Regions from separate parts of the Tissierella sp. MB52-C2 genome, predicted to be linked through region 1. Evidence: a T-box and tRNA genes for the amino acid it is inferred to sense, from the RefSeq annotation. Region 1 holds a T-box; the other holds one or more tRNA genes.
What was found. The T-box of region 1 lies ahead of serS (serine--tRNA ligase). A T-box ahead of a tRNA ligase gene usually reads a tRNA of that ligase, here a tRNA-Ser.
Positions count from the first base shown of each region.

Region 2: it encodes a tRNA-Ser, which carries the amino acid that the T-box ahead of serS (serine--tRNA ligase) is inferred to sense. The anticodon was not compared.

Region 1 covers NZ_CP133261.1:1,276,683-1,292,606, reverse strand. Annotated here, with positions in the region: gene RBU61_RS06350 (NUDIX domain-containing protein) at 14-514, opposite strand; partial or broken gene RBU61_RS06345 (undecaprenyl diphosphate synthase family protein) at 555-722, opposite strand; gene RBU61_RS06340 (GNAT family N-acetyltransferase) at 770-1,951, opposite strand; gene RBU61_RS06335 (FtsX-like permease family protein) at 2,173-4,572, opposite strand; gene RBU61_RS06330 (ABC transporter ATP-binding protein) at 4,585-5,253, opposite strand; gene RBU61_RS06325 (HAMP domain-containing sensor histidine kinase) at 5,384-6,403, opposite strand; gene RBU61_RS06320 (response regulator transcription factor) at 6,393-7,091, opposite strand; partial or broken gene RBU61_RS06315 (DNA polymerase beta superfamily protein) at 7,057-7,668, opposite strand; gene RBU61_RS06310 (transposase) at 7,736-8,974, opposite strand; gene RBU61_RS06305 (hypothetical protein) at 9,318-9,638, opposite strand; gene serS (serine--tRNA ligase) at 9,710-10,990, opposite strand; T-box leader at 11,075-11,270, opposite strand; gene RBU61_RS06295 (PhzF family phenazine biosynthesis protein) at 11,623-12,528, opposite strand; gene RBU61_RS06290 (S9 family peptidase) at 12,957-14,930, opposite strand; gene RBU61_RS06285 (NAD(P)-dependent oxidoreductase) at 15,548-15,924, opposite strand, start outside.
Region 2 covers NZ_CP133261.1:2,352,615-2,368,538, forward strand. Annotated here, with positions in the region: gene RBU61_RS11755 (lactate utilization protein) at 1-450, opposite strand, end outside; gene RBU61_RS11760 (asparaginase) at 823-1,809, shown strand; gene RBU61_RS11765 (hypothetical protein) at 1,957-3,021, opposite strand; gene RBU61_RS11770 (hypothetical protein) at 3,185-4,186, shown strand; gene RBU61_RS11775 (hypothetical protein) at 4,227-5,675, opposite strand; gene RBU61_RS11780 (ribonuclease H-like domain-containing protein) at 5,784-6,764, shown strand; tRNA gene RBU61_RS11785 (tRNA-Ile) at 6,802-6,878, opposite strand; tRNA gene RBU61_RS11790 (tRNA-Ile) at 6,904-6,980, opposite strand; tRNA gene RBU61_RS11795 (tRNA-Val) at 7,004-7,079, opposite strand; tRNA gene RBU61_RS11800 (tRNA-Trp) at 7,122-7,196, opposite strand; tRNA gene RBU61_RS11805 (tRNA-Ile) at 7,230-7,306, opposite strand; tRNA gene RBU61_RS11810 (tRNA-Phe) at 7,319-7,394, opposite strand; tRNA gene RBU61_RS11815 (tRNA-Ile) at 7,434-7,510, opposite strand; tRNA gene RBU61_RS11820 (tRNA-Ser) at 7,521-7,611, opposite strand; tRNA gene RBU61_RS11825 (tRNA-Ser) at 7,642-7,730, opposite strand; tRNA gene RBU61_RS11830 (tRNA-Lys) at 7,734-7,809, opposite strand; tRNA gene RBU61_RS11835 (tRNA-Gln) at 7,827-7,903, opposite strand; tRNA gene RBU61_RS11840 (tRNA-Arg) at 7,909-7,985, opposite strand; tRNA gene RBU61_RS11845 (tRNA-Gly) at 8,006-8,079, opposite strand; tRNA gene RBU61_RS11850 (tRNA-Tyr) at 8,128-8,212, opposite strand; tRNA gene RBU61_RS11855 (tRNA-Thr) at 8,229-8,304, opposite strand; tRNA gene RBU61_RS11860 (tRNA-Asp) at 8,424-8,500, opposite strand; tRNA gene RBU61_RS11865 (tRNA-Val) at 8,528-8,603, opposite strand; tRNA gene RBU61_RS11870 (tRNA-Glu) at 8,633-8,707, opposite strand; tRNA gene RBU61_RS11875 (tRNA-Met) at 8,722-8,798, opposite strand; tRNA gene RBU61_RS11880 (tRNA-Met) at 8,837-8,913, opposite strand; tRNA gene RBU61_RS11885 (tRNA-Leu) at 8,997-9,085, opposite strand; tRNA gene RBU61_RS11890 (tRNA-Asn) at 9,101-9,175, opposite strand; rRNA gene rrf (5S ribosomal RNA) at 9,179-9,295, opposite strand; rRNA gene RBU61_RS11900 (23S ribosomal RNA) at 9,320-12,213, opposite strand; tRNA gene RBU61_RS11905 (tRNA-Ala) at 12,285-12,360, opposite strand; rRNA gene RBU61_RS11910 (16S ribosomal RNA) at 12,408-13,938, opposite strand; gene RBU61_RS11915 (bifunctional enoyl-CoA hydratase/phosphate acetyltransferase) at 14,385-15,296, opposite strand; gene RBU61_RS11920 (tetratricopeptide repeat protein) at 15,321-15,924, opposite strand, start outside.

The DNA.
Region 1 (15,924 bases):
GAAAATACTACTATTAATAGTTTAATTTAGTTTTTAAATATCTTTCTAAAGTAGTAATATGCATTGGATAAAATAGACTCTTATCATCTTCTAATAATTCCTTCAATTCTATTAACGGTATCCATCTAATATTTTTGGTTTCATTACTCTTGTTTAATAGTTCTCCATCAGCGTTACATATAAATATTTGCACCATTATTGGATATGTTCCTTGAATATTTTGGCTACAAGAAAATGGAGTATAGTTTAGCACTTTATATCCATTAGATTCTAAAACTATTGCTTCGCTTTCACCTTTAATATTTGTAACTTTTAATCCCGTTTCCTCCCGAATCTCTCTTCTCAAACAATCGAAAATATTCTCAAATTTTCTTATTTTCCCGGCAGGAATTTCTAACAGCCCATACTCCAATGTAGCTTCATCCTTGCACCTATCTTGAATTAACATATAATCTATTCCATCAATATTTTTCTCTATTATTCCACCTACTCCTGGCTTCGCAAGTAACTCCATTTTAAAGCCTCCTTATCCAATATTCTAAAACTATAAATGATTATTTATTATTCTTCATTATTGTAATAATTAATAGCTTCCAACAAATTTTTTTGAAATCTGGCCATAAAATCGAAGTTATCCATATTTTAGCTTTAACAGACTGCCATAGCAAGAAATTACTAATTCTATATTCACCACTTGTTCTAATGATTAAATCTACATCTGGTAATCCTGCTGTATTTGTCTCTCAATTTATCTTATTTTAATACTTAATTAATCCCACTGTCCTGGAAATCTTAATTTTTGTAGCTGTGGAAACTTTTTATTATACTCTTCTACTTCTTCCTTTGGAAGATTCTCAAAGACTTCGGATTGATAGAATTTTCCTTTTATACCTTTCATACTACCTTCTACTAATTCAATTCCCATAAATGCATCAAAATTTTTACCATCTGCAGTTGTAATATTAAAGTTGTCACATGTTTTAAATCCTATTCTAGGATAATAATCTGGTTCTCCAAAAATTATAATCCCTTTATAGCCTCTATTTGCAGCTAATTCCATTGTTTCTCTTAATAACAGCTCACCAACTCCGCATCCCTGCCATTTAGGCTCCACACAAAGAGGTCCAAAGGTTATAATTTCATGTATATGTGATCCATCAATCACTCGTGCCTTTGAATACATTATACACCCTATTACCTCTCCATCCTTTACTGCTATTCTGCTTAACTCTGGGAGATAGTCTTTATCTTGGCGTAATTTATGCACAAGATAATGTTCATCACATCCTAGATGATGTTTATTCCAAAAAGCATGCTGTGTCATTAACTCTAAGCTATACCAATCTGAACTTGTTTCCATTCTAATTTCTATATCTTCTCTATTTACTCTTTTCTTTTCTTCAGGAAACCATCCAAATTCTAACCTTACTTCTTTTCTCTCCAAATCATTATTTCTGTAACAACAAGTATCCATACCAATCAAAGTAAAACCTTCATGCTGATAAAAGTCTATGGCATTAACATTACAAGATTGTGTTTCTAGTATAACGGCACGGCATCGTTCTCTTCTTGCTTGTTCCTTTGCCATCCCAACTAACCTATGACCTATTCCTTGTTTTTGGTATTTTTCTGACACCCAAAGTTCTGTAATTCTTAGACGATTAGCCCATAATTCTTGATTCGTTTCAATTGCAGCAATTAATTCATCGTTAACTAACACTCCCCAAGCATAAGCATTCTCCCAATGATCCTCATATAATTTATCTGGCAAATCATATTCTTCTGGTGTATGGGTTACTATCTCTTTAAAATCTTTCTTTTCTATCTTAATATCAAATCCTTTATCTGTTTTATTAACTAAAACATCATAGTACTTGTCTGTTGTATACCCTATTGGAATAACAGTCCCCTTCCATTTCTCTTTTGGTAAGTGTATAATTTCATATTCCACAGTTTCACACCCCTTATACAGTTTTCTTGATATAATTATTATATCTTTATTTTTATACAAAATAAAGTAAACCCAATATATTTCCTTGTATTATTCTAAATATATCTAAAGAATTCCTTTATAAAAATAAAAAAACTGTATACTAGCAAAAGTATACAGCAAAAATATACAACTTTTCAATTTTAACTTTTGCTCAAACTATGAGTTTAAATTTATTTTATTTAGTCAATATGGCGCAACCTTGATACTATACTTTCCTTTTGAAATAATTTTACTAAGATAGCTGAAATCACCATCGGCACCATAATAATAATCAAAATATAGACCATTAAATACCCTATGGGGAAACGATAATGCATATATGTCGCTCCGAAATGTTGTAATACTCTTACCAATCCATATCCTAATGCTGTACCAAATATTAAAGTTATGATCAAATTTCCCAAGGATAAGCCTAATCCCTCAAACTGTATCATCTTTACTAATTGTTTATTGCTCAATCCAATGGATTGCAGCATTGCAAATTCCTTTTTTCTTGATATGATATTGGTTATTATGGTGTTGACTAAATTTATTAGACTAAACAAAATGATAAACCCACTTAATCCTACCATGACTTTATATATTAAATCAAAGGACTGTTTATCCTCTGCTAATCTTTCCCTCAGTGTACTCATCCCCAATAATGGATTCTCATCGATCAGATTAAGGAGTTGTTCCTCTACCCGCTCTCCTTCCTTTTCAAAATCATTTACAGATATACCCAATGTATCGATGGTATTGATACCAGGAAATAATTGTTCTAGCTTTTCTATTGGTAGTAAAAACCAACCAGCGTAATACATCTCATCGCTAGGTTCATCTATGGCATCAATGATCTTAAATGATTTTTCCACCTCTTTTTTCCCATCAAAATATCTAAAATCAACTTTATCTCCAATTTCAAATTTCCACCCATATATTTCCTCTGCCAACTTATTGAGCACGATAAGGATTTCATCATTTTCTATCATCTTATCATAGTCAAAGGTTCCTTCTGTCAATGTTTTATTTATTGTTTCTATATCTTCTCTGAAAAATGCTGTAAGAGAATCTCCACTATTAATTTCATCTTTATAATCGAAATTTACAGATGTTCGATGAATTTCCATAATGCTATCCACCTCTGGCATTGAATCAATCTTTTTAATTAATTCCTCATTGATTGGATTATTCAATTGAACCCCCATTCGACCTTTATCAATGGTCTGCACTGTATTATAATCAAAGGAAATAATATATTCTCCCAAGCCATACATTCCTTCTCTCGAATATTCTTCTAAAGAAGTAGATAGGATATAAGTTCCACTTGTAAGAAATAAAGCTCCCCCTATGCCAAGGGAAATTAAAGTCAAAAAAGATTTATTTCTATTTCTTCTAAGACTGATGATTGCCATAGAATAGGGAGACAATTTTCTATGTAGTTCCTCTGTTTCTTTTAATCCTTTTCCCCTATGTACCGAAAATCTTGATGCTTCTACAGGTGAAATAGAAGAGGCTATCTTTGCCGGTTTTTGAACTGATAAAATAATAGTAATCAACTCAGCAATTCCTATCATCAAGCTCAAAATAATAGTGTATTTCCAGTTCCAGCCCTCTGGAATAATCCAATATGAAATAATCCAAGAGATCAAAAGTCCTATGGGAGTCCCCTTGGAAAATAGGATGATTCCTTCTCTCCTTACGATACTTTTGATCTGTTTTTTAGAAGTCCCTATGGTTCTAAGCTGTCCAAATCTTTGAATATTTTCTAAAACCGAAATATAGAATATACTATATACAACCAATATGCTTACAAATAAAATTCCTATTGCTACTACTATTATGACTAAAATGTTTTGTTTCGACATAGTTAGTGGATGTGTAAAGAAATTGTTTGGATTTATGTTTTTTCTCTCAATCCCTACCTCATGACCGATCTTTCTTACAGTATCTAAAAGCTCCTTTTCTGACATCCTCTCTGCATTTTTAATTTTACAAGCAACAGCATAATTCACATCTTTCAATTGCTCTCCATTTTTTGAATACTCCTCGGAAAATAATATTGAATATAGACTAGAATTCTCGCTTATTTCTTCATAGAACCCACTGATAACGAACTCTTCCTCTCTGCCATCCAGAAATTTTATCTCTATAGAATCACCGATGTCCTTTACATCCGGAAACAACTCCAACATAGGCTTATCTACTACGATCTCATTTATTTTTTCTGGGTAGTTCCCCTCTGCTATTGATTTTGTCTTTATGCTCTTTGTATCCTTTTCAAAATACACAGGTTGAATCATCTTGTTCTGTATCTTAAAACTACGACCTAACTTGATCAAGGTCAAAAAATCTATTTCTTCAAAAAATTTTAATTTCTCAGTTTGCTCTTCATTCACATCCTCATAGATAACATGCTGTACCATATCCAGCTGTCTTTTAATTTTCTGTTCCCTTGCTGATTGAAATAGGGACATGACGCCAAGCAATGAAACCGATAATATAATCGTTATCAATATAAAGATATTCCTCGTTCTATTGAACTTTATGCTCCTATTAGCTATTTTTCCTATGACCTTTCGATTGTTGTTTGCTATCATAATCTCTCACCCCTATCTATTAGAAATTCTTCCATCTTCAATTCGGACTATACGATCAGCTAATTGAGCAATTTCGTTATTATGGGTAATCATAACAATAGTTTGATTAAATCGTTTACTTGTACTTTTTAATAATCCCGAAACCTCGGCACTTGTTTTACTATCTAGGTTCCCTGTAGGCTCATCTGCTAAAATAATAGATGGTTTAGTTGCTAAGGCTCTTGCTATTGCTCCTCTTTGCTGTTCTCCACCTGATAAGTAATTGGGAAATCTTCGCTTTTTCTCTTGTAAATTCAATAACTTAATTATTTCATCAATATAGGCTTCATCTATTCTTTCTCCATCTAAATCCAATGGCAGAACAATATTTTCATAAAGATTTAACATAGGTACTAGATTAAAGTTTTGAAAAACGAATCCTACATTTCTTCTTCTGAAAATAGTTAATTCATCATCAGATAATTGAGAAATATCATGTCCAGCTACAATCACCTTTCCTGAAGTAGGATTATCTAAACCACCCAACAGATTTAATAAAGTAGATTTACCTGAGCCTGAAGTTCCTACTATTGCAAGAAATTCGCCCTTTTTTACAGTCAAATTTACTCCGTCTAATGCTTTTACAATATTAGGCTCTCCTCCATAATATTTTTTCAAATCTATTCCTTCCAATATATTCATTCTACATTCCCCCTTTTCTTAATATAACTTTATCAGGTAAAACTAACAGAAATATAACAGAAAATCTTTTTTATTTAAAAAAGTAATACCAATTCTAACAAAAAAGTTAGGATTGGTATTAAAATAATCATTATAAATCATTTGGCAAAAAAACTGAAAATGTTGAACCTTCTCCTACAATAGATGCTACTTTTATGTAACCACCTTGCTTTTGAATAATCTCCCGGGATAGGTAAAGTCCTATCCCTACCCCATCTTCATCATAACTACTTTCCTCTCTGAAAAACCTTTGAAATACTTTCCCAAAGTTTTTTTCTGGAATGCCCTTCCCCTTATCTATAATATCTATATTTGTATATATTTCCCATCTATGTACTTTAACTTCTATTTTAGTATTCTCAGGAGAATATTTAATTGCATTTTCTAATACATTAAATAAAGCTTCTGCTGTCCATTTTTGATCATGTAATAAAATATAGTTCTCTGGGCAGTTTACAAGTATTTCTATACCCCTTGCTTCTGCTTTTACTGTAATACCAGAAATAGCTTTAGCAATTGTATCAAATAAATTTGATGGAATCTTCTTTAATTGAATCAATCCTGCTTCTAGTCTTGATGCTTTAATCATAGAATCTAATAGAAAATCTATTTTACTCAACTGTCCATCCATAGATTTTAATAGTCTTTCTTTCTTTTCTTTAGATATTTCATCCTTAGCTAAAATTAATTGCAGCATCTTTATATTAGTCATAGGAGTTTTTACTTGATGAGAAACATCTGAAATTAAACCTTGCAAATTTTCCCTTTCTTTCAATCCCCGTAATAAATCTTCTTGGGAAATTTCCGATAATCGCAGTATTTTTTGATTTACTTTTGAATCAAAGGTTTCATCTAAAATTTGAAGTTTACTAATCCTTTGATAATCCTTATTGATTAAATAAGTTAATGAGTCACTTAAAGTATTTATATAATCCATATATTTATTAGCAATTCTTTTCTTGCTATAATAAGAAGCTAATATGATAATAAAATAAGCAACTAATGAAAGTAGCAGTACTTTTATATTATAAAAATATAAGGCTAAAGAAACATGATATACAACCCCTATGATTATTAAGCTCGACATTCCAAACAAATCTCTATTCTTCATAGGCATCTCCTATCCATTGATAACCCATTCCATAAATTGTCTTAATATATTTTTTATCCTCAGTCTCAATTTTTGATCGAATACGACTAATCATCATAGTTAGGGCATTTTCGTCCACATATTTTTCATTTTCATCCCATAGTTTTCCCAATAATATACTTCTTGTCAGTACCATTTTGTAATTGACAACAAATAAATATAACAGATTGAACTCCCCTGTAGTCAACTCAAGATTTTCTCCTTGTAACATAGCTGTTCGTTTGCTAAAGTTTAAAACTAAATTTCCATCATCATAAATATGTTCTATATTCTTTTTGCCAGTATTCTTTAATAATACTCCTATCTTTTTTAAAAATACACTAACATGGAATGGCTTTGTAATATAATCATTCCCCCCTAATTCATATCCCTTTAGCATATCACTTTCCATATCATTTGCTGTTAAGAATATAATAGGAGTTGTTGTTTTGCTACTATACATTTTACATAAATCAAAACCATTTCCATCGGGAAGGTTTACATCTAATATAATCAAATCATAAGTGTTTTTTGAAAGGTTATCTTTAGCAGATGCTATATTATAGGAAGAGATTATTTCATACCCTTCTGTTGTTAAATGAAATGCTAGAGTTTGATTCAATAACCGATCATCCTCAACTAATAAAATTCTTTTTATTATATTCACCATCCTTATACTTTTTCTTTATATCATCCATAATAAAACTGTTTAAAAAAACATCATTTAATTCTTTCCAATCACAATTTCTATCATCTACAATACTATCTATATAAGCTTTTTGTCTGACTATTTCATCTGTAATGAAATCATGGATAACCGGAATTCGCATCCCCTGTTCTTTTTCATCACTCCTTTTTTTGATCTCTAGCAACTCTTCAATTCCATTACGCAAATCTGAAGGCATATCTATACTATTCATAAGTTCTTCAAATAATACAGGAGGTGGACAATGATATCTTTGTATGTACTTTCCTGCAAACAACGATCTTAATGCATAAAAGTACTTTTTATAATTTACCGATTTTTCTTGTAAGAACTGTTTATACGTACTATTAGCAGTGCCATAATAATGATAGGCTGCAGCTTTCACGGAAAAGTAGTTCTTAGCTCTTTCATATATCCAATTCCATTGATTTGATGTCTTATATAGAATAGGAGAATTACTCCATTCAAATAATGTTGCATTTCCCTTGTGAAACTGTTTTAGCGCTTTTTTTAAATCCCATCCATTAATGTCAAATACTTCATCAAGCTGCCAGTCTGTGAACTACTCACCACTTATAGAAGTGGGAGCTTCCGAAGAAGTTTGATAGCTAAGCTATCCTTATTCTTTTAGGCGTATCCACTTCGCCTCTATTGTATAGGATTCTTAGATCCACAACTTTACTTTTCTTTAATATATTTAGTGCTGCATTTACATCTGCATTTAATGTAGTACCTGTACTTGTTTTATATAATCCTCTTTTTATTCTTTTTCCACTAAAACCCTCTGAGGTTTTATCTCCTATTGTTGGTATTTCATCTTTATCAAAGAAACTTGCTTTAGATGTATAGCTTTCTTCTTGTTTTATATAGGTTATATTGTATAGTTTGCATAGATAGTCTAACTTATCTTTTATATTTCCTATAGGGATATTTACAAAGTTTTGATTGTTGACTTTTCCTATATTTATTTTATTTTGTATATTTTCGTTATATCCTAAGACTATTGTACCTATATCATTATTGATACAGTAATTAATTATATATCTACAGGCTTTATTTATATAGTCATTGACTTGATTATTTCTCTTTTTAGTAATTATTACTTGATATTTTGTTATTCCTTTTATTTTTTGTTTATCCTTTATACTCTGGTATTTAGCCATTTGTTTGTTATACCATTGGTTTATGGATTTAAGTTTATTTCCATCTACTATGAAAGATTTGCCTTTATTGGTTACACAGGTTGCCAGATTATTTATTCCTAAATCTATTGAAAGTGCATTTTGCTTATTTAATTCCCTTTGCTCTTCTTCTACCTTATAGGTATATTGAATTTCAAAGTACCTTCCAGATAGTTTAGGTACTATTCTAATCTCTTTTATTGCTTTATCTTTTAATATTGGTGGTATTGTTATTATGACAGGCTTGTGATTCCTTTTGTATGTATTGGAATAGGGAAGTATTAGTTTATTATTATTAAGTCTAACAAATCCAATTATTAGTGTGAAAAATTCTTCTTTTTTAAGATATTTAGGAATGTTTACTTTAGAATTATATTTACCTAGTTTCTTTAGTTTGAGAAATTCAAAAAATGATTTAAATGTTCCATCTACTTCTTTTAGTATTTGCTGACTCATATTGCTATTTAGTATTTTGTAATTCTCATTATTTTTACATAGTAGATTATTCTTACCATAACTAAGATATTCACCTGTTTCAAAGAAATATTGTCTAATATTGTATAGGGCTACATTATATAGATTTTTAGCAGTATGAGATAGTTCTCTTAAGATTAGATATTCTTCTTTGGTAAGGTTTTTAACTTGTTGCTTTACTGTTAAATACACTGTTTTCACCTCCATTCTATGAATATATTTTATCACAGAACAGAAGTTTGTTCAATGTGTTTATTGCCAATTATTGCAATTCATCACCCACTTATAGAAGTGGATGTATTCTTACTAGCCTTTTTGATAAAATATCCTGAAACTTTCAAGTAAACACACCATATCAATGTTCCTTAAGGATACGAAAAAGATGCCATAAGTATCTAGTACTCCCTTGGTGGAAAATATGTTTCTAAATTGATACATTTAGACAGAATTTATCTTGATGATTTGATACTTACTTTTTACCAATACATTCAATACCTTTACTATCAAAATTATGAGCAGCAAAACCCTCAAATACTTATTTTATTTGAAGGATTTGTTCTTTATAATTTAAAATATTATCTTCACGCGTGATCTTTACTACCATTGCATAATCTTTTATCAAATTTCTATATTCGATTTCATCAGTAGTTAATATTTCTTTGAAACAAAGGCAATAATCAGGATTATATCTATCTCTAACATCATTTACAATACAATTGCAATCTTTAAAACCTCTCTCACAACTAAAATAATTATTAATGACTATACAGCTTCTCTTTGGTAAAAAATTGGGCGGCAGTATAATTAGCTGTTCTATTCCTTCTAATGATGTTCCATACATGAAATATTTTGGCATTGTTCTCATTCCTTTCTTTCTGTTTTAGGGTATAAAAAAACCGCCACAAAAGTGACGGTAATAAACAACAATTATTTGATTAATTCTTTACCACCCATATACATTTGCAATGGTTTCGGTATTGATATGATACCATCTTCTTTCAAATTGTTTTCTAAAAATGATATCAGCATTCTTGGAGGTGCTACGACTGTATTGTTAAGAGTATGTGGGACGTAATTTTCTTTATTTTTTCCCTTTATCCGGATAGAAAGACGTCTTGCCTGTGCATCTCCTAAGTTAGAACAGCTACCAACTTCAAAATATTTTTTCTGTCTCGGCGACCATGCTTCTATATCTATACTTTTCACTTTCAAATCTGCCAAATCACCCGAACAACACTCCAAAGTACGTACAGGTATATCTAAAGTGCGGAAAAACTCAACCGTATATTTATATAGTTTCTCGAACCATTCTGCACTATCTTCCGGTTTGCATACCACAATCATTTCCTGCTTTTCAAATTGATGAATTCGGTATACACCACGTTCTTCAATGCCATGAGCACCAACCTCTTTACGAAAACAAGGAGAATAACTCGTTAGTGTTTGAGGAAGTTTTTCTTCATCAATAATTGTATCAATAAACTTACCAATCATAGAATGTTCGCTTGTGCCTATAAGATATAAATCTTCGCCTTCTATCTTATACATCATATTTTCCATTTCTGAGAAGCTCATAACACCGTCTACAACATTACCCCTGATCATAAATGGGGGTATATAATAGGTAAATCCTCTGTCAATCATGAAGTCCCGTGCATAGGATAGGATTGCAGAATGCAAACGTGCTATATCACCGCAAAGATAATAAAAACCGCTTCCACTTGTCTTTCTTGCACTGTCCAGATCAATACCCTTTAATTTTCCCATAATATCAACATGATATGGTATCTCAAAATCTGGTACAGCAGGCTCTCCAAATCGTTCAATTTCAACATTCTCGCTATCATCCTTACCGATTGGTACAGTGGGGTCTATAATATTGGGGATAACCAGCATCCTTCTGAGAATCTGAACTTCAAGATCATCAATTTCCCTCTCCAATTCTGCGAGTTCATCTGCCATAACAGTTATATCTGCTTTCGCTAATTCAGCTTCATCCTTTTTTCCTTTTGACATTAATACGCCAATTTCTTTACTAATTGAATTTCTTCTACTTCTGAGATAATCACGTCTTGATTTTGCTTCCCGATTTTGAGTATCTAAAGTAATAATTTCATCTACAAGTGTGATTTTTTCATTCTGAAATTTTTTTCTGATATTTTCTTTTACAATGTCAGTGTTTTCACGCAATAACTTAATATCTAACATTATTTTCCTCCTCATATATTTTCTTTTCATAGAGATAACAGTATGAGTTTAGAAAAATAAAAGCCTTCCAAACCCATACAAATTATATGGGACGGAAAGCATCCGCGGTACCACCCAAATTGTCAGATAAAACTGACCACTCTAAAGTGCTGTAAAGGGCACACCCTTCGACTCGTCGCCGATAGCTCTAAAAATGGAATAGTTTAGCCTCTCACCGGTTCGCACCAACCACCGGCTCTCTGGGAGATTTATAAACCTTAGTTTTTATCATCGCTATTAAGCATATTATATGCATATATAAATAAATTTACAAGAAGAATTATTAATTCTGTGGTAAATTATAAAATTTCACCTATTGTACTTAACAGAGTAGGCTGTTTCACCCATGCAAGAAGATACTATACAGATGCTCTGAAAATACTACCAAAAGAGGCTGAAATAAAATCAACCCATGCCCATAAAGCAATACTATATTTTAGAGAATTGATTATATTTTACTATAATCATATGCGATTGTCCAAAACGGTTAGGGAGCTAAATAGTAATTGCATCTAAAAAAATATACAAATGCAAAAATATTCTATTAACTTTGATGAAATTTTGGTAATTAATCATACTCGCAAATTTTGTACTTATATATTACTTACAATAAAATTACCTTCAATTATTACTTTACCTGTACCCCCAATTTGTATTTCAATATCTTCACCAACTCTACAAGCATATACATTAATCGCACATGGAATTTTTATTATATATCCCTGCTCAGCATTTATTGATATACTTTTTCTGTCAATATAATGGTTACTTAACAAATACGCACCTAATGCTGCATTTCCAATTCCACATGCTGCATCCTCAATTCCTTCTCTTGGACATATGTTTCTTGTATGTATATCAAATGTATCATCTTTAGTTTCAAAACAAAATGCTTGTATTTCCCTTACGCCAATAGACTCACATAGACTTTTTAGTTGATTTATATTCCTTTTAACTTTCATTAATCCATTGAAAGATTTTATAGGTACAACCAAGTGGCCTAATCCAGTGTTAATACATTGTATTGGTAAATTACTCATTATGTCATTTTCACTAATTCCTAAAGCTTTAGCTATTTTATTCTTTTCCTCAATTATTAGCCCAAACTTTGGTTTTTGTTGTTTCAATTTAACAAAAATATCTCTACCATTCTTCTCAACAGTAACTTCTTTTATTCCATCTTTTGTCTTAACTAAATATTTATCTTTCATTATAGGATTTATTTTCTCTTCTTTTACAAGTGCGACAAATGCAGCAACTGTAGGATGACCTGCAATTGAAACTTCATTTTCTGGAGTAAAATATCTAATATCAAAATCTATTCCTTGTTCTTTACTTTCATCAATATATACTGTTTCAACTAAATTAAGTTGACGAGCAATTTTCTGCATAATATAATCATCTAAGTCACCTTTATTAATAAAGACAGCTGCAGCATTTCCGCCTTGTCCATTATATGTGAAACTATTTATAACACAAAACTTTCTAATTATATCCATATTATATCTACTCCTCCATCTAGGCTTAATAAATTAATATCTTATAAATTTAAATCCTTTTCATATAAAAATATAATCATATAACTTATATTGCAAAGATTTTTAATAAAAACCCTAAAAACATTTGCACTTACTAAAATCACATCTAAGCAATAACTCTATATTTAAATAAAAATGCTAAAAATAGTAGTTTTTAATCTGATCAAGATACTGAATTTAATATGAATTTTGATATTAATCTTTTATAAAAAACGTGGCAAATATGTAATTTTCCATATCTAAGCCACGTTTTTATCCTATTTCAATTTTTACACGAATCATTTCCGTACCTTTATAAAGGTAAAGGGATCCTAATGCCATAAGGTTGTTATAAAATTGTAAGTCAATACAGTTGCTAGAGTATTATACAGTGGAAATTCACATGGAAATCATATAGCCCTAAAATCTTTCATTTTTTCTCCAAGGATATAGTGTGAAAACCACATCAAATTCTGCTTCATAATAGACACATTAATTCCTGGCTGGTCAGAACTATGTCCCATTCCTTTAAATATAACTAATTCTGTATCAACTTCCATATCCCTTAGCCCTTGATATAGCTCATATGCATTTGGGGTTGGAACTCTTGCATCCTTTTCTCCATGTTGGATCAATGTAGGCGTACAGGCTGATTTAATATATGTCATCGGTGATGTTTTAGTATATATCTCTGGATCATTCCATGGATTATCTCCTAAATACGTCCTAATAAAATGATGCATATCTGTATTCACATAATTGGTAATCCAATTAGTAATTCCACCTCCAACTGAAATAGCTTTAAATCTACTACTAAATGTAGAACAGAATGCTGATATATATCCCCCGTAACTCCATCCCATAACCCCTACCCTATCTTTATCTGCAATCCCCTTGTCAACTAGTATATCCACGCCAGATATAACATCATCGTAGTCACCAATTCCTAGTTTTCTATAGTTTGCTTTGAAGAATTCATTACCATATCCTGTACTTCCTCTGTAGTTTGGTTCTAAAACTATAAAACCCTTCTCAATAAACTGCTCAATAGGATACTTTTCGAAACAGACTGAAGGTATTGGGAAAGATGCCCCATCTGGACCACCATGGATGATTACCAATAAAGGATATTTTTTATTTGAATCAAATCCTATTGGAGTTGATAAAACTCCCTCTATTTCAAGACCATCACTACTTTTCCATGAGATTATTTCTCTATTACTTTTAAGCTTTCCCTTAAAAATGCTATTCTCATTTGTTATTTTTTTATCGTCTAAGTAGACTTCAAAGGTTTCTTTTGATGTAGCCTTATTATAGGATATATGATTTCCATCCTCCGTTATAGACACATCTATTATGCAGCAATCTATTTTTTCGTCTAGCATCTCCACCTTGCCGTCCTCCGATAGTAACCCAATAAGATAATTTGTTTTATCCTGCCATCTAATTAAAATTCCTTTAGCTGTCCATCGTATTGGAATAACCGTACTATCAAAATCTGTTAAAGGCTGAATTCGCTCTCTACTATTAATATCATATATCTCTAGTGTACGATCTTTTATATGTGTCTTATAGTAATCCTTTTCCCCTATGCTTGCTGTATAACATATTTTGGTACCATCAGGAGAAAAGCAAACACTCCCCCGCAATAACTTATTTCTATTAATCTTATGTAATTCTCCAGCTTTAATATCTAGTATGTATAGCTCTCCATTCTGAAGAATATCGTCTATATGTGGGCTTGGTGTAGCTATAAACACGACCCTTTCCCCATCATTTGAAATATCAAATTCATGGATATGAAAATCCTTATCATCAATTAGTTGATAAACAACGCTATTTTCGTGTTCATATTTATCATTTTGTATCACTTTTTCTATTTCAATGTAATACAAACAATTATTCTGGTATTCCTTACCTATATGATGGAAATCTCCATATAGTTCCTTACGTTTCTTTATCATCTCAGATTCTTTTGACTGTGCAACATAATAAAAACCCTTGCCAGTAGGCTCCCATTTGAATTTACTGACCCCTTCTTTCTCATCAGTAATTTGAACTCCACTATAACCATCTATTGACTTAACAAATATCTGATTTTTCTTATTATCCCCGTCACCAACTGGGCTAAGATATGCGATATATCTAGAATTTGGAGACCATAATGGGTATGTACTATCTATATCCCTAGTTGTTAATGGGTAACACTGCCCCTTATCTTTTTCATATATCCATACATGATTTCTATATTTATTGTCTTCCCAGTTAGCTGTCTTCTTGACAAATGCTACGTTTCTGCCATCATCACTTATGTTTGTACCTGATAAGGCTGGTAATGAAATAATTTCTTCTATACTTAGATATGTTTTTTCATTCATTTCCATTAATAACCCCCCTCGTAACTATAATCAAATAAGCATAATCAAAAAATTAATTTATCATTCGATACTAATTAAGTTTTTTCTTCTTTTAACTTGCCGCCTAATAAGAAAAATATCAAATACTTAACAAGGTAAATTATAGCATTACTGGAATTTTCCGTCAATTGCCTAACTAAATATCTTTTTTCTTTCACTAAAAGGACTGTCGAATCTGATAGGTCACTACATCATTTGCTTGTTCTTCGCCTGTGATATCAAAGTACATTCCCTTGGATAAGAAGAGTTCTCCTTGTACGATTTGCAATGCAATCGGCAATAGATTTCCTTTATTTAAGTGCCCAGTATTCGAAATTGGAATTTAGGAATATTTTTATTCTTTATAATACTTTCAGTTTAGAATTACTAACATTTTACTAATTCATAATATGCATATTTAAGAATATATTAGATAGTTTCAAGGTTAGCCATTGGTCTTTGTCCTTTGGTATCTTTAGTCAATTATTTTTTATTTTTAATTTACAGCAGAATTATATAAAACAAAAACCACCAATTAAGAGAGTATGTCTTCCAATTGGTGGTTCAACGGTTTTGTTAACAATATAATCTTTGTTTATTTCGATCTATATATCATTATTAATTGAATTTAGTTTATTACAATATTCATCCATCGCTTCAGCAACTATCTTTGCATCTGCTATGGCTTGAACTACTGTCTTTGAACCAGTAACTACATCACCTGATGCAAATACACCTTCCCTTGTTGTCTGACCCTTATGTGTTACTAATAACCCGTTAGCAGTCATAAATCCAGCATTATTTACAACAATAACATTTTTCGGAGCTTGACTTATTGCAATTATAATGGATTCACATTCATATAGAGCTTCTGAACCTTCCTTATCAATAATCTTAGATTCTCCTTTTTCGTTAACTACCTTTTCAGTTTCTCTAAGAATTAAACCTTCATCAACAATTTCTAATGGTGCTTTATATAATT
Region 2 (15,924 bases), 1.1 Mb from region 1:
TTTTGCATTTAGCGGAGCTGCTATATTTCTAATTCTATCTATTGCTTCATTGTAATCATTACATATTTTATTCTTCCCAACAACAATATAAACATCCTTATGTCCAAAAAACATAGATGCAACTCTATTTCCGTTTCCATCCATATTTATAAGTTTACCATCTAATGTTAAAGCATTAGTACTTGTAATGTAGGTATCTGATGTCATAGCTTTCTGAATAGGGTTTTCAACATCTTTTCTCCAATGCCAATATACTTCATTTCCTCTTTCTCTTAATGCTTCATATACTCCCATATCTTGTATAGTTATAGAACCCCCTACACCTACCGTATCTTCTTTTTTAATATCTAATAATAATTCTTCTTTCACTTTTATTTTATCCTCAAAGGTTTTCACTATAAAGCCATTTTTTGTTAATACCTTTTCTAATTCAATAAATTTGTTATTCATATTTACTAACCTCCTATTATTCCTACTATCCACTATATTTATTATACAAGATTTGTATATTATATTAAAGGAAAATAATCGAAATCTCAGTTTTAGCCATCTATCTTTCATTATGTGAACACTTTGTCGAATAAAAAGTTTTTTCATAAAAACTCTTGCATAATTTGTCGAGCTTTGTTATAATTAAATTGTGGTTATCCCCCTGGTAACCTCAAATAAGATCTCTATTCCCAATACCCCTTTTGAACGGTTTATTTACATCCAAAATGGGTGAAGACTCCTAGTGGAGTCTTTTTTTTTATGTTTTTTAAATGCTATAAATATGTTATATTATATTTATAATTGTCAATATAATTAATTGGAGGTATTAATATGTCTAATAAAAATAAAGTTGCCATTATCTTTACTGGCGGTACTATTTCTATGAAAATCGATCCTCGTATTCATGCAGCAATTCCAGCATTAACATCAGAAGAAATTATTGGTATGGTCACTAATATAGAAAACTTTTCTGATATTGAAGTAATAAATTATGCCAATATTCCTAGTCCACATATTACTCCTTCTATGATGATGGAAATAGCTAATTTGGTGAAGGAAGTAATAAAAAGAGAAGATATTACTAGTGTTATTGTAACTCATGGAACAGATACCTTAGAAGAAACTGCATATCTTTTAGATTTAATAATTAAAACTCACAAGCCTATAGTTGTAGTAGGAGCCATGAGAAATAGTTCTGAACTTGGATATGATGGTTCTAGCAATCTTTCTGCTGCCCTATGCACCGCTATTTCAAGCCGAGCTAAAAATAAAGGTGTTTTAGTTGTTATGAATAATGAGGTAAATGCTGCTAGTGAAGTAACAAAGACTAATACTTTATCTTTAGATACATTTAAGTCTCCGGAATTTGGACCTTTAGGAATTGTAGATAATGATGAAGTTATATTCTATAGAGATATTATATCTCATCAATTTATTGATACCAATATTATAAAAGAGAAAGTAGGTCTTATTAAGTCTGTACCAGGTATGGAATCTGATATATTAGACTTTTACATAGATAATAAATATAGTGGTTTAGTTATAGAAGCCTTAGGTAGAGGAAACTTACCCCCAGCTATGATTCCTGGTATAAAAAGAGCCATTAGTCAAAACATTCCTGTAGTTCTAGTTTCAAGATGTCCTACAGGTAGAGTTTTTGACTCCTATGGTTACGAAGGTGGTGGAAAACACCTACGTGAATTAGGTGTCATCTTTGGAGGTAATTTACCTGGACAGAAAGTAAGAATTAAGCTTATGTTAGCCCTAGGATTAACTAGCATTATGTCTGAAATCAAAGAAATTATTGAACAAAACTGATTTTTATAATTATCAAGAAAAAGGCCTATGGCCTTTTTCTTATACTTTCATATCTACCCCTAGTTCTATTGACTAAGAAATCTTCAATTTTTACTATACTTTCTTCTAATTCTTTAACTCTATCTTCTAATCTCTCTATAGTATCTTTTAAATCCTCGGAAAAATATTGTTTATCTTTTTTTTTATTGGAACTTCTAATACCTTTTCTAAAGGACCAAATCCGATAAATCTCACTTCAGGATATACACTACCAAAGGAATATTTAAGTATAATATCATCTCTAGGATTTATATTTATATATTTGTATCTAACAAAATCTATTTCCCTAGATTCATTCCACTCATATATACTATCCCAACTTTCCCCTCGATCTTCACTATATCTACTTACTACTTTGTTTAATTCTACCCATGTAATCCAAAGTTTATCTTCATAGAATATAAGATTCGGATAGGAAGGACTTCCTTCATTGGATATATATTCCGATCTATGTTTTATATATTGTCTATGCTCTTTATCATATAGTATTTTATTATATCTTATAACTAAATTCCCATCTATAAATTCACAGTAAGTCAAATGGATGGTATCATTATCTTTTATCATATCTAAGAAAATCTTATCAGTCTCTGTACTCACTATATTAAACTTATCCCCCCATTCTAAGTTTTTAATTCCAAATCTTCTTAAGTTTATTTCCTTATCATTACTATAATATGATATTAAAACATCCTCTTCTATTTTTATTATTCTAATGGGATTTAAAACTTTCTCTCTACTTATTTCATCTACTCCATATGTACTCCACTTAGTACCATCATAATAATGATGATTTATTCTATATTTGTTTTCTTTATCTTGTATTTCAATTACATAAAATATGTGGATTATCTTTCCTTCTACTATAATGTTTAGATCAAATACCTCACTTATTGGTTCAGCAGTAAGTTTTACTTCTTCTTTCTTTTTGTTTTTTAATATATTTAAAATAAGATGTCCTTCTGTATTTTGATATAGGATATAAATATTATTTGATCCATCTATTCCCATGTCATATTCTTCTAATATATCTTTAGCGATAATCTCCCTACTATCAAAGCTTGTTTCGCTTACTACCTCTTCCAATAAAATATTGTTCTTAGATTTTCTAACTAGAATCATATTATTTGAAGCCATTTCTGCAATAGTCCATTTATCAGTAAAAAAAGCCATCAAAACACCACCCTTTTATTTTATATTCTATAATTCTCTATCTACTAATAAATATTATGTCTATATACGTTATATTACAGTTTTTATTTGTAACACAATATTAATAGATAGAATATATTATGATTGAGTAGTAAAATTATATTATTAAAAAGGAGGAAATAGAATGAATCCTAAAATATTACCAGAAGACCTTACCGAAAAAAGTATTAGTGATAGATGCTGTGTTGGAAATACAGGCTGTGAATGGGATGGTACTTTAAGAAGAGTAGTTACTGAACCTATATATGTACAAAAAGTTTATGATGCGACCCTTGTAAATCTACAAGCTTTAACTACTGTTAACAACGTTAGATTTACACCAAATTTACCTGTGGGTTCAAGAATAATAAGAGTTATTGATATTAGATGTAGGAAGTTTTTTAACCCTGGAAACATAAATGATCCTCGTAATTTAGTTGTAGATCCTGAGACAGTCCTTTCAGGTGGGGAATTTGTTAGAGATGAGAAAGGAAACTTTGTAGAGGTAGTAGGTCCAGATGGACTAAGAAGTGAAAAGATAATATTTGCTGATACTACTGAATGTGATGAAAGAGGAAAAGGTACACCAGTATTCGGCACACAAAGAATTTTCCTAAGAGGAAATGTTTTAATTGAAATTGATGTATTGGTTCTAAGTGCTAATGGAAGAAGAAGTACAGTTACGTTAACTGCTAATGTTCCTATTGCTCCAGCTAATGCACCTATAATACTAACCAACTTCTTTGAATTATGTATACCTTCAGTATTTAATTCAGCATTCTTCCCAAGATTTGCTGAGTTCTGTAACGTATCATGTGAAACAAGATTAGCTACAAATAGCATTACTAGAGATATTCATATCTGCCCACAAACTGGTGAAGTAAGAATAGATTTAATCATTGCGATTTGTATAACTTGTGAAAAGAAAATAATAGTTCCTGTTCAATTATGCGTTCTTTCAACAGGATTTGTAGAATTATCACCAGAAACATCACCAATCTGTTCAACATTCCCGACTCTATTCCCTAAACAAATTGATAGCAATAGTATAGGTGATGAGACCGATCCGCCTTGCCCTCCTCATCGCCGCACTAGCTATAAAGATTTAGAGGAAGAAGAATTCTATGATGAAGATATAACAGAATAAAATATAAAGGTGTCAGTACTGACACCTTTATATTTTTATCCTATTTATCATCTAATAAATTATCGATGAAATATAGTATATAATCTACTGTAAAATTAATCTCCTCTTTAGGAACTACACGTATATCTAAAGAATATCTAATATAGTCATTAAATTCTTCAATTCCTGCAAATGGAAGTTCTATAAGAGATAATAACTTTCTCATTCTTATTTTTCTTTCTACGTTTGTCATTTTTCCTAAAGACCTATTCATATATTGAACTAAGGAATCAACTATTTGTTCTAAATAATCCTCTGCTACTATTTCCTCATCTTCTGAAAATAATACTTTATGATCTGTTAGTTTGAAATCATTATAGTAGGTTAATACTTTTTTAGTATATAATAAATCTCTGTTTAGTCCGTCATAATCAAATGATTCTCTGCCTATTGCCTCTGTATTTAAGATATTAAATTCTTCCAAGTCTCCTAGGATTTCCTTTTCTATTTTCTTAATTTCCTTTCCGATACTTTTTTCTACAGTTCCAATATCTTTCTTACTTTCATTTATAATACTTTTCATCCAATCCACATATATATCTTCTATTTCTTTTTCAATTTCCATATTTGTAATTAAATTTATAACTATAATTAGATTACTAATAAGTCCTAATTTCAAAATGAAGTTAAAGATTTTATCAGTTTGCTTATTTAAAGAAACTATTTGTTCCGCGATTTTGTCAATTTCTTCTAAGTCTTTATTAGATAAATCTATATGCCTTAATTTTTGAACTTCCCTAAAGTAATAATCAAATTTAGTACCATAGCCATTTCTTAAAGAGCTATCAAATTGTTTCTTATATTCATTTATTTGATTTTCTGCTTCTATCTTTTTAGATAGTTTGAAGTTTCTCATCATAGTGTTTTGAAGTATATTAAAATACTTATCTTTTGTTAGCCTCATTGGTAAAACTGAAATCACATTGGAAATAATATTAATATATTTAAAGTAATTTTGCTTCTGATTATTTAATAAGTTATTAACTCCATTTATTACTTCTTCTACAGCTACATTTTCATAAGGCATATTTTCATAATCTTTTTTAGTTATAATTTTAGTTCCATAGTAATCCACTAGTTCCCTAACATAAGAGAGTTCTATACTATACCCATCTATGATGGAAGACAACTCATATAATTCCTGTCTAATATTTATAACTTCTTCCAATCTATTTTTTTTCTTTTCTTCATCATTATAATATATGGAATCTTCAACTAAATTTATAAGCCTATTTACATAGCTTTCCAATGAATTTATTTCAATATTAAATTCTAATTCACTTTCATCTAAATCATCTTTTAATATTCTCTTTAGCATTATAATTCCATTAAAAACATTTAAGTAACTAGACCTTTTAATTAAATTTAATTGTTTTGTATTTAAGTATATAATTTTTTCTTTTAGTTCATTATCTTCCATAAGAGATATGCTTTTTTCAAGTTCTGTCATATTACCTTCTCCTTTCAGTCCTTTGCCAATATATATAAATTTTGATTTTATACCTATTAAAATGTATAATAATATTATAACATATCAAGGACTTAGGGTGAATTTTTTATGGAAACTATAACTAATATAATTGATCATACTTTAAATATGGAGAAATACTCTAGAAATCACAAAGTATGTTTTATGGATATTGAAACCACGGGATTAAATAGAAATAATAGTGTTATCTATTTAATTGGTCTTCTATACTTTAATGAAGATATTAAAAGCTGGATGTTAATCCAGTACTTTGCTAACAGCCTAAATAAGGAACTAGATGTTTTAAATAAATTCATAGATGATCTATCTATTTTTGATAAAATAATCACCTTCAATGGTGATTCCTTTGACATCCCTTTTATAGAACATAGGCTAAGAAAATATAATATTAACTATGTATTTGATAAAGAAAAATCCTTTGACCTTTATCAAATCATTAAGAAAAATAGGTATTATTTAAACCTACCTAATCTTAAGCTAAAAACCATTGAACGTAGTCTAGGCTTTATTAGAGAAGATAAATATACTGGTGGAGATTGTATTAAATTCTACTATGATTATATAAAATCGAAAGATGTCTTATTAAAGGAAGATATATTAAAGCATAACTATGATGATCTAGTTCATATGCTAGATATAATTGTCATATTGGATATATTAGATGAAAAGAAGAGTCTGTATATTGATTTAATAGGTAAGAGTACAAAGCTTACAATTGAAAGTATAAACAAATCTGGAGATATTTTAAATATAAGTGGAATCTTAGATACTAAATTAAAAAATAATATAAAATATTATGGAGAAGGTTATAGTATTATAACTGAGGGATTTAATAAGTTTAATCTTTCCATAGAATTTAAGGAAGGATTTATCTCCAAAGAACAAAAATGTATTTATATAGATACTAATTATATATATGATCTGCAAAATCTTAGAGATTTAACAGAGTATAAACTTCCACCTCATATAATTATATTGACAATAGAAAAAGAGTATTGTATTGATAATATAAAAAATCTCATTAAGGAAATATTTAAAAATATATTATAAACACAATAAAAAACAGACCTCATGGTCTGTTTTTTCATGGTGGGCCTTCAGGGACTCGAACCCCGGACCTACCGGTTATGAGCCGGGCGCTCTAACCGACTGAGCTAAAGGCCCATAGTATATAAATTATTATAAACTATGGTGGACCTAGGTGGACTCGAACCACCGACCTCACGCTTATCAGGCGTGCGCTCTAACCACCTGAGCTACAGGTCCAAACACTTCTTAGGTCATAAAAATGGTGGGCACAACAGGGCTCGAACCTGTGACCCCCTGCTTGTAAGGCAGGTGCTCTCCCAACTGAGCTATGCGCCCATATTATTTTAATATAATTTTACTTGATTTTTTTTGGTAATGTGGCAGGGGTGGCAGGATTTGAACCCACGACATTCGGTTTTGGAGACCGACGTTCTGCCACTGAACTACACCCCTAAGTTTTTATAATTCCAATGGTAGATAAATCATTGGTGGGCCTTCAGGGACTCGAACCCCGGACCTACCGGTTATGAGCCGGGCGCTCTAACCGACTGAGCTAAAGGCCCCAAAAACAAACATGGTGCCCGGAGCCGGAATCGAACCAGCGACACGTAGATTTTCAGTCTACTGCTCTACCGACTGAGCTATCCGGGCACGTAATAATTTAGTTTCTAAGAATTTTTATGTAATAAATGGTGGGCCTTCAGGGACTCGAACCCCGGACCTACCGGTTATGAGCCGGGCGCTCTAACCGACTGAGCTAAAGGCCCCTACCATACTTGGCGGAGAAGGAGGGATTTGAACCCTCGCGCCCCGTGAAGGACCTACTCCCTTAGCAGGGGAGCCTCTTCAGCCACTTGAGTACTTCTCCATATTCATTCTTATGGAACATAATTTAATTTGGCGGAGAGGGTGGGATTCGAACCCACGTGGGCTTGCACCCTAACGGTTTTCAAGACCGCCCCGTTATGACCGCTTCGGTACCTCTCCATCTGGTGATCCATCCGCGACTCGAACGCGGGACACCCTGATTAAAAGTCAGGTGCTCTACCGACTGAGCTAATGGATCATGATTATTAATTTTAATGGCTGGGGTGACAGGACTCGAACCTGTGGAATGCTAGAGTCAAAGTCTAGTGCCTTACCGACTTGGCTACACCCCATCATCTGGCGCGCCTAGGAGGATTCGAACCCCCGGCACACGGATTAGAAGTCCGTTGCTCTATCCTACTGAGCTATAGGCGCAAGATTTATTTAGTAAATCATGGAGCGGGTGAAGGGAATCGAACCCTCGCAACCAGCTTGGAAGGCTGGGGCTCTACCACTGAGCTACACCCGCATATTTATTTTTAATCGTAACCTACACTTCCATAGAATTAGGTTATAATGGTGGAGGAGACTGGATTCGAACCAGTGAAAGCTTAGCTAACGGATTTACAGTCCGTCCCCTTTAGCCACTTGGGTACTCCTCCCTAAGTTAATTCATAATGGAGCTGGCGAGAGGAATTGAACCCCCAACCTACTGATTACAAGTCAGTTGCTCTGCCGATTGAGCTACGCCAGCAAACATATCATTTCGCAGTCTCGCAACTCAAATCTATTTACTCGTTACACTCGTATAGATTTGGTGCTCGTTGCGTTTGACCTACATCAATTCGCTACGCTTATTGTGTTAGGTCATAATGGCGACCTGGAAGGGACTCGAACCCTCGACCTCCAGCGTGACAGGCTGGCATTCTAACCAACTGAACTACCAGGCCATTATTTTTCTAAATTAAGTCATTATATGGTGGGCACAACAGGGCTCGAACCTGTGACCCCCTGCTTGTAAGGCAGGTGCTCTCCCAACTGAGCTATGCGCCCATATTATTTTTGACCTAATTAGGTTATAATGGTGACCCCACCGGGATTCGAACCCGGGTTACCGCCGTGAAAGGGCGATGTCTTAACCGCTTGACCATGGGGCCTTATTTAATTTCTTTGGTAGCGGCGAACGGATTTGAACCGCTGACACTGCGGGTATGAACCGCATGCTCTAGCCAACTGAGCTACGCCGCCAAACTATTGATTATCATATGGTTGTACCTTAAGAATTATGGTTGCGGGAGCCGGATTTGAACCGACGACCTCCGGGTTATGAGCCCGACGAGCTGCCAAACTGCTCCATCCCGCGGCATTATTTTATAGTTCTGTTTTTCTCCATACCTATGACTTACCTATAATTTTCTACATTCATTGGATCAAGTCATTATGTAATGGTGCCGGAGACCGGAATCGAACCGGTACGATCGGTGAGGATCGCAGGATTTTAAGTCCTGTGCGTCTGCCTGTTCCGCCACTCCGGCGTTTTATGTTTCTAATGGCTCTTGGGGTGGGACTCGAACCCACAACCTACCGGTTAACAGCCGGTTGCTCCGCCATTGAGCTACCCAAGATCAGCCTGGCAACTTCCTACTCTCCCAGGTCGTTTCCAACCAAGTACCATCGGCGTTAAGATGCTTAACTTCTGTGTTCGGTATGGGTACAGGTGTGTCCATCTTGCTATCGTCACCAGACGAAAACTATCAATTGCAATATTTTAGGTCAAGTCCTCGACTTATTAGTATCTCTTAGCTTAAAGTATTACTACTCTTACACCTGAGACCTATCTACCAAGTGGTCTTCTTGGAGTCTTAACTTTTAAAGTGGGAAATCTTATCTTGAGGGGGGCTTCGTGCTTAGATGCCTTCAGCACTTATCCCTTCCAGACATAGCTACTCAGCCGTGCCATTGGCATGACAACTGATACACCAGCGGTCTGTCCATCCCGGTCCTCTCGTACTAAGGACAGCTCCTCTCAAATTTCCTACGCCCACGACGGATAGGGACCGAACTGTCTCACGACGTTCTGAACCCAGCTCGCGTGCCTCTTTAATGGGCGAACAGCCCAACCCTTGGGACCTACTCCAGCCCCAGGATGAGACGAGCCGACATCGAGGTGCCAAACCTCCCCGTCGATGTGGACTCTTGGGGAGATAAGCCTGTTATCCCCGGGGTAGCTTTTATCCGTTGAGCGATGGCCCTTCCACTCGGAACCACCGGATCACTAAGTCCAACTTTCGTTTCTGCTCCACTTGTTGGTGTCGCAGTTAAGCTCCCTTTTGCCTTTACACTCTTCGCACGATTTCCGACCGTGCTGAGGGAACCTTTGAGCGCCTCCGTTACTCTTTAGGAGGCGACCGCCCCAGTCAAACTGCCCAACTGACAGTGTCCCTATACCAGTTTCATGGTATCAGGTTAGAATTTCAGCATTACAAGAGTGGTATCCCAAGGTTGACTCCACCAAAGCTGGCGCCCTGGCTTCAAAGTCTCCCACCTATCCTGTACATGCAATGCCGAAATCCAATGTCAGCCTGCAGTAAAGCTCCACGGGGTCTTTCCGTCCTGTCGCGGGTAATACGCATCTTCACGTATACTACAATTTCACCGGATCCATTGTTGAGACAGTGCCCAAATCGTTACACCTTTCGTGCGGGTCGGAACTTACCCGACAAGGAATTTCGCTACCTTAGGACCGTTATAGTTACGGCCGCCGTTTACTGGGGCTTAAGTTCTAGCCTTCGCTTACGCTAAGCCTTCCCCTTAACCTTCCAGCACCGGGCAGGTGTCAGCACCTATACTTCGTCTTTCGACTTAGCAGATACTTGTGTTTTTGGTAAACAGTCGCTTGGGCCTATTCACTGCGGCCAGGTTTCCTGGCACCCCTTCTCCCTAAGTTACGGGGCTATTTTGCCGAGTTCCTTAACAATGGTTCTTCCGCTCGTCTTAGGATTCTCTCCTCGCCTACCTGTGTCGGTTTGCGGTACGGGTAGTTACTTGCTCGATAGAAGCTTTTCTTGGCAGTGTGGAGTCAGCTACTTCTCTACTTGTTTTTCGATCCCCATCACATTTCAGAATTATGAGTACGGATTTGCCTATACTCACTTCCTTTATGCTTAGACGTGCTCAACCAACGGCACGCTTAGCCTATCCTCCTGCGTCACTCCATTTCTCAAACGCTTATAACTAGTACAGGAATTTCAACCTGTTGTCCATCGCCTACGCTTTTCAGCCTTGGCTTAGGTCCCGACTTACCCTGAGTGGACGAACCTTCCTCAGGAAACCTTAGGCTTTCGACGGGTGAGATTCTCACTCACCTTTCGCTACTTATGCCAGCATTCTCTCTTGTGTGCAGTCCAGCACTCCTTACGGTATACCTTCTATCCACACACAATGCTCCTCTACCGATTCTTACGAATCCCACAGCTTCGGTACCAGATTTAAGCCCCGGAAATCTTCGGCGCAAGGTCTCTCGACCAGTGAGCTATTACGCACTCTTTAAATGTATGGCTGCTTCTAAGCCAACATCCTGGTTGTCTGTGAAACCTCACATCCTTTACCACTTAATCTGGATTTAGGGACCTTAGCTGGTGATCTGGGCTCTTTCCCTTTCGACTATGAAGCTTATCCCACATAGTCTGACTCCCAAGGTTATGAGTATGGCATTCGGAGTTTGATAGGTTTTGGTAACGCTATGCGCCCCTAGACCATTCAGTGCTCTACCTCCATATCACTTTTCCTTGAGGCTAGCCCTAAAGCTATTTCGAGGAGAACCAGCTATCTCCGAGTTCGATTGGCTTTTCACCCCTATCCACAGGTCATCCCATAGCTTTTAAACGCTAACGGGTTCGAGCCTCCATTGAATTTTACTTCAACTTCACTCTGCCCATGGATAGGTCACCCGGTTTCGGGTCTATGGCAGGGAACTTAGTCGCCCTATTAAGACTTGGTTTCCCTACGGCTCCTGACCTTAAGTCATTAACCTTGCTCACTACCATAACTCGCTGGCCCGTTCTACAAAAAGTACGTGGTTACACGAATAATGTGCTTCCACTGCTTGTAGGCGTAGGGTTTCAGATTCTATTTCACTCCCCTTCCGGGGTTCTTTTCACCTTTCCCTCACGGTACTATTTCTCTATCGGTCACCAAGGAGTATTTAGCCTTGGGAGGTGGTCCTCCCTACTTCCCACAGGATTTCACGTGTCCCGTGGTACTCTGGATACCAGCTGGTAAACTCTTCTTTCATATACCGGACTATCACCGTCTATGGTGGGATTTTCCAATCCTCTTCTATTAGATTCATTATTCCATTATGCTGGTCCTTAACCCCAGATAAATCTGGTTTGGGCTCTTTCCCGTTCGCTCGCCGCTACTTAGGAAATCGATTTTTCTTTCTTCTCCTCAGGGTACTTAGATGTTTCAGTTCCCCTGGTCTTCCTTCATACACCTATGTATTCAGTGTATGATACTTGAGGGTTGCTCAAGTAGGTTTCCCCATTCGGAAATCTCCGGATCACAGTCTATTTGCGACTCCCCGAAGCATATCGGTGCTTATCCCGTCCTTCATCGGCTCTTGGTGCCAAGGCATTCGCCCTACGCCCTTAATAACTTGACCTAAATTACTTATTTATATTGCAATTTGTAGTTTTCAATGTTCAGTGTGAACAATTATACTTGATAATTGTTTGGTGGAGATGAGGAGAGTCGAACTCCTGACCCCCTGCTTGCAAGGCAGGTGCTCTCCCAACTGAGCTACACCCCCACGATAATATATAAACAGAACAGTGTGAGTTCTTTTGAACTCCTTAGAAAGGAGGTGATCCAGCCGCACCTTCCGATACGGCTACCTTGTTACGACTTCACCCTAGTTATTGACCCTACCTTCGACAGCTGCCTCCTTACGGTTAGCTCACTGGCTTCGGGTATTGCCAACTCCCATGGTGTGACGGGCGGTGTGTACAAGACCCGGGAACGCATTCACCGCGACATTCTGATTCACGATTACTAGCAACTCCGACTTCATGCAGGCGAGTTGCAGCCTGCAATCCGAACTGGGATCGGCTTTAAGAGATTTGCATCTTATCGCTAAGTAGCTGCTCGTTGTACCGACCATTGTAGCACGTGTGTAGCCCAGGACATAAAGGGCATGATGATTTGACGTCATCCCCACCTTCCTCCGATTTGTCATCGGCAGTCCCTCTAGAGTGCTCAACTTAATGGTAGCAACTAAAGGCAAGGGTTGCGCTCGTTGCGGGACTTAACCCAACATCTCACGACACGAGCTGACGACAACCATGCACCACCTGTGTCCCCTGTACCCGAAGGTAAAGGTCTATCTCTAGACCGGTCAGGGGCATGTCAAGCCCTGGTAAGGTTCTTCGCGTTGCTTCGAATTAAACCACATGCTCCGCTGCTTGTGCGGGTCCCCGTCAATTCCTTTGAGTTTCATACTTGCGTACGTACTCCCCAGGCGGAGTGCTTAATGCGTTAGCTGCGGCACCGAGGTTTGACCCCCAACACCTAGCACTCATCGTTTACGGCGTGGACTACCAGGGTATCTAATCCTGTTCGCTCCCCACGCTTTCGTGCATCAGCGTCAGTATAAGTCCAGAAAGTCGCCTTCGCCACTGGTATTCCTCCTAATATCTACGCATTTCACCGCTACACTAGGAATTCCACTTTCCTCTCCTTAACTCAAGCCTTCCAGTTTCAAATGCTTACCACGGTTGAGCCGTGATCTTTCACATCTGACTTAAAAGGCCGCCTACGCACCCTTTACGCCCAATAAATCCGGACAACGCTTGCCCCCTACGTATTACCGCGGCTGCTGGCACGTAGTTAGCCGGGGCTTCCTCCTTGGGTACCGTCATTATCGTCCCCAAGGACAGAACTTTACGACCCGAAGGCCTTCATCGTTCACGCGGCGTCGCTGCATCAGAGTTTCCTCCATTGTGCAATATTCCCCACTGCTGCCTCCCGTAGGAGTCTGGACCGTGTCTCAGTTCCAGTGTGGCCGTTCACCCTCTCAGGCCGGCTACCCATCGTAGTCTTGGTGAGCCATTACCTCACCAACTAACTAATGGGACGCGAGACCATCTTTCACCGCTTTACGCTTTGACTATTCCTTCATGTGAAGATTTAGTATCATAAGGTATTAATCCCAGTTTCCCGAGGCTATCCCTTTGTGAAAGGCAGGTTTCTCACGCGTTACTCACCCGTCCGCCGCTAAGATAATCAAAGTTTCATTCCGAAGAAATCAACCTTGAAAACTTCGCTCGACTTGCATGTGTTAGGCACGCCGCCAGCGTTCGTCCTGAGCCAGGATCAAACTCTCATTTAAAAGTTTGATTCAGCTCAATTTGCTGACTGTTGTTTCATGTGTTACTTTTTATAATTCAAAGTTTCTCACACTGTTTAGTTTTCTAGGTTCTTGTCGTCTCGCTTGAGGCGACTTGTTTAGTATAGCAAATTTTTCATTTGCTGTCAACCACTTTTTTTAAAAACTTTTTTCAAATCTTTGCTGATTTGTGAAGTTTTTTTGTTGTAGCTGACTTTTACTATCATACTCTTTTTTCCAAGAGTTGTCAACTGTTTTTTTAACTTTTTTTAAATCTTTTTTAGATTTATTTGAGTTAATGTCGCAGCCGACTTTTATTATAATACACGGTTTCAAATATAAAGTCAACCCTTTTTTATAAAAAAGTTAAAGACTATGTTAAACATAGTCTTTAGCCAATATTTATTGTATTCATTTTCTAAAAAAATATACATATAATTTCAAATTAACTATTCTTTAAAGGCTGCAACTGCACTTCCTAGTGCAATAGAATATAATTTCGCTTCGTGGTCGTCCGCTCTTGATACTAATACTATGGGAGCTTTTGCACCCATTACTATACCTGCTGATTTTCCATCGGCAAAATAAGTAATACTTTTTCCTATACCATTTCCCATTTCAATATTAGGAACTAGAAGTACATCAGCATCTCCTGCCACCGATGATTTGTATCCTTTTATTTCTGCCGATGATTTAGATACTGCTAAGTCTAATGCCATAGGACCATCAACTATAGTCCCCTTTGAAAAATCTCCCTTTATATATTTATTCTTCAGTTCATCTGCATCTACTGTAGCTGTCATTTTAGGGTCTACTTTTTCTTTAGCGGCTAAACAAGCCACTTTAACTTCTTCTTTCCCCAATGATTTTACTACTGTTACTGCATTTTCTATGATTTTTACTTTATCCTCAAGTGATGGCTGTAGGTTCATTCCACCATCTGTTAAATAAATTAACTTTGAGTAGCTTGGAATATCATAAATCATCACATGACTTAAAAGTGAATCAGTTCTTAGTCCCCATTCCTTATTTAAAACCGCCTTTAGTAATATGGATGTATCCACTAATCCTTTCATTATAAAATTAGCTTTTCCTGTGGAAACCATTTTGACTCCTATTTCTGCAGACATGTTCAAGTCTTCTTCATCTATCAGCTCATAGTTACTTATATCAATTCCTTTTTCTTTAGCTATTAAGTCTGTCTTTTTCTTGTCTCCTATTAAAATTGGTTCAGCTATACCTAGTTTTTCTGCTTCTACCACTGCACCTAAAACTTCTTCATCATGGCAAGCTACTACCGCTAATCTCATTTTTTTCTCAGTTTTGATTTTCAGCAATTCTTCTAATTTCTTAATTTCCAATGATATCCCTCCATATTTAATATATTATCTATTTATTAAATCCTCTAATATCTTTTTTTGGCTGTTCATATTTTCATCACTGGGGTTTAATTTAACTGCTTCACTAATATCTCCATAAGCTTCTTCCAATTTTCCTAGCTGTAGATAGGATAATCCTCTATTAAATATTAGCTTATAATCATTTTGTATGTGTTCAATACCTTCTGTAAATACATTTATGGCATTATCAAAATCTCCTATAGTAAATAAGCAAATACCTAATTCATTATAAAGGTCTGAGTCCTCTTTATATAAATCTAATGATTCATAGAAATAATCAATAGCTCTTTCAAAATCTCCTATTCCCTTATGGCAAATTCCTATTAGATACTTAAGCTCCCACCACTTCTCGAATTTAGGTAATAGCTTTAAAAATATATCTAAAGCTTTATCGAAATGCTCTCGAGATAAGTATGATATTCCTGACTCTAAAGCCACATCGTTTTCTATAAATTCTATTTCTCCTCTTATTTCTTGAAGTCTTATCTCATCCCTATCTAATGTTAAATACTTGGTCCATATTAGCTTAGCCTTTAAATACTGCTCATTAAACTTATAATGATAACCAAGTTTATAATATGCTAAAGGA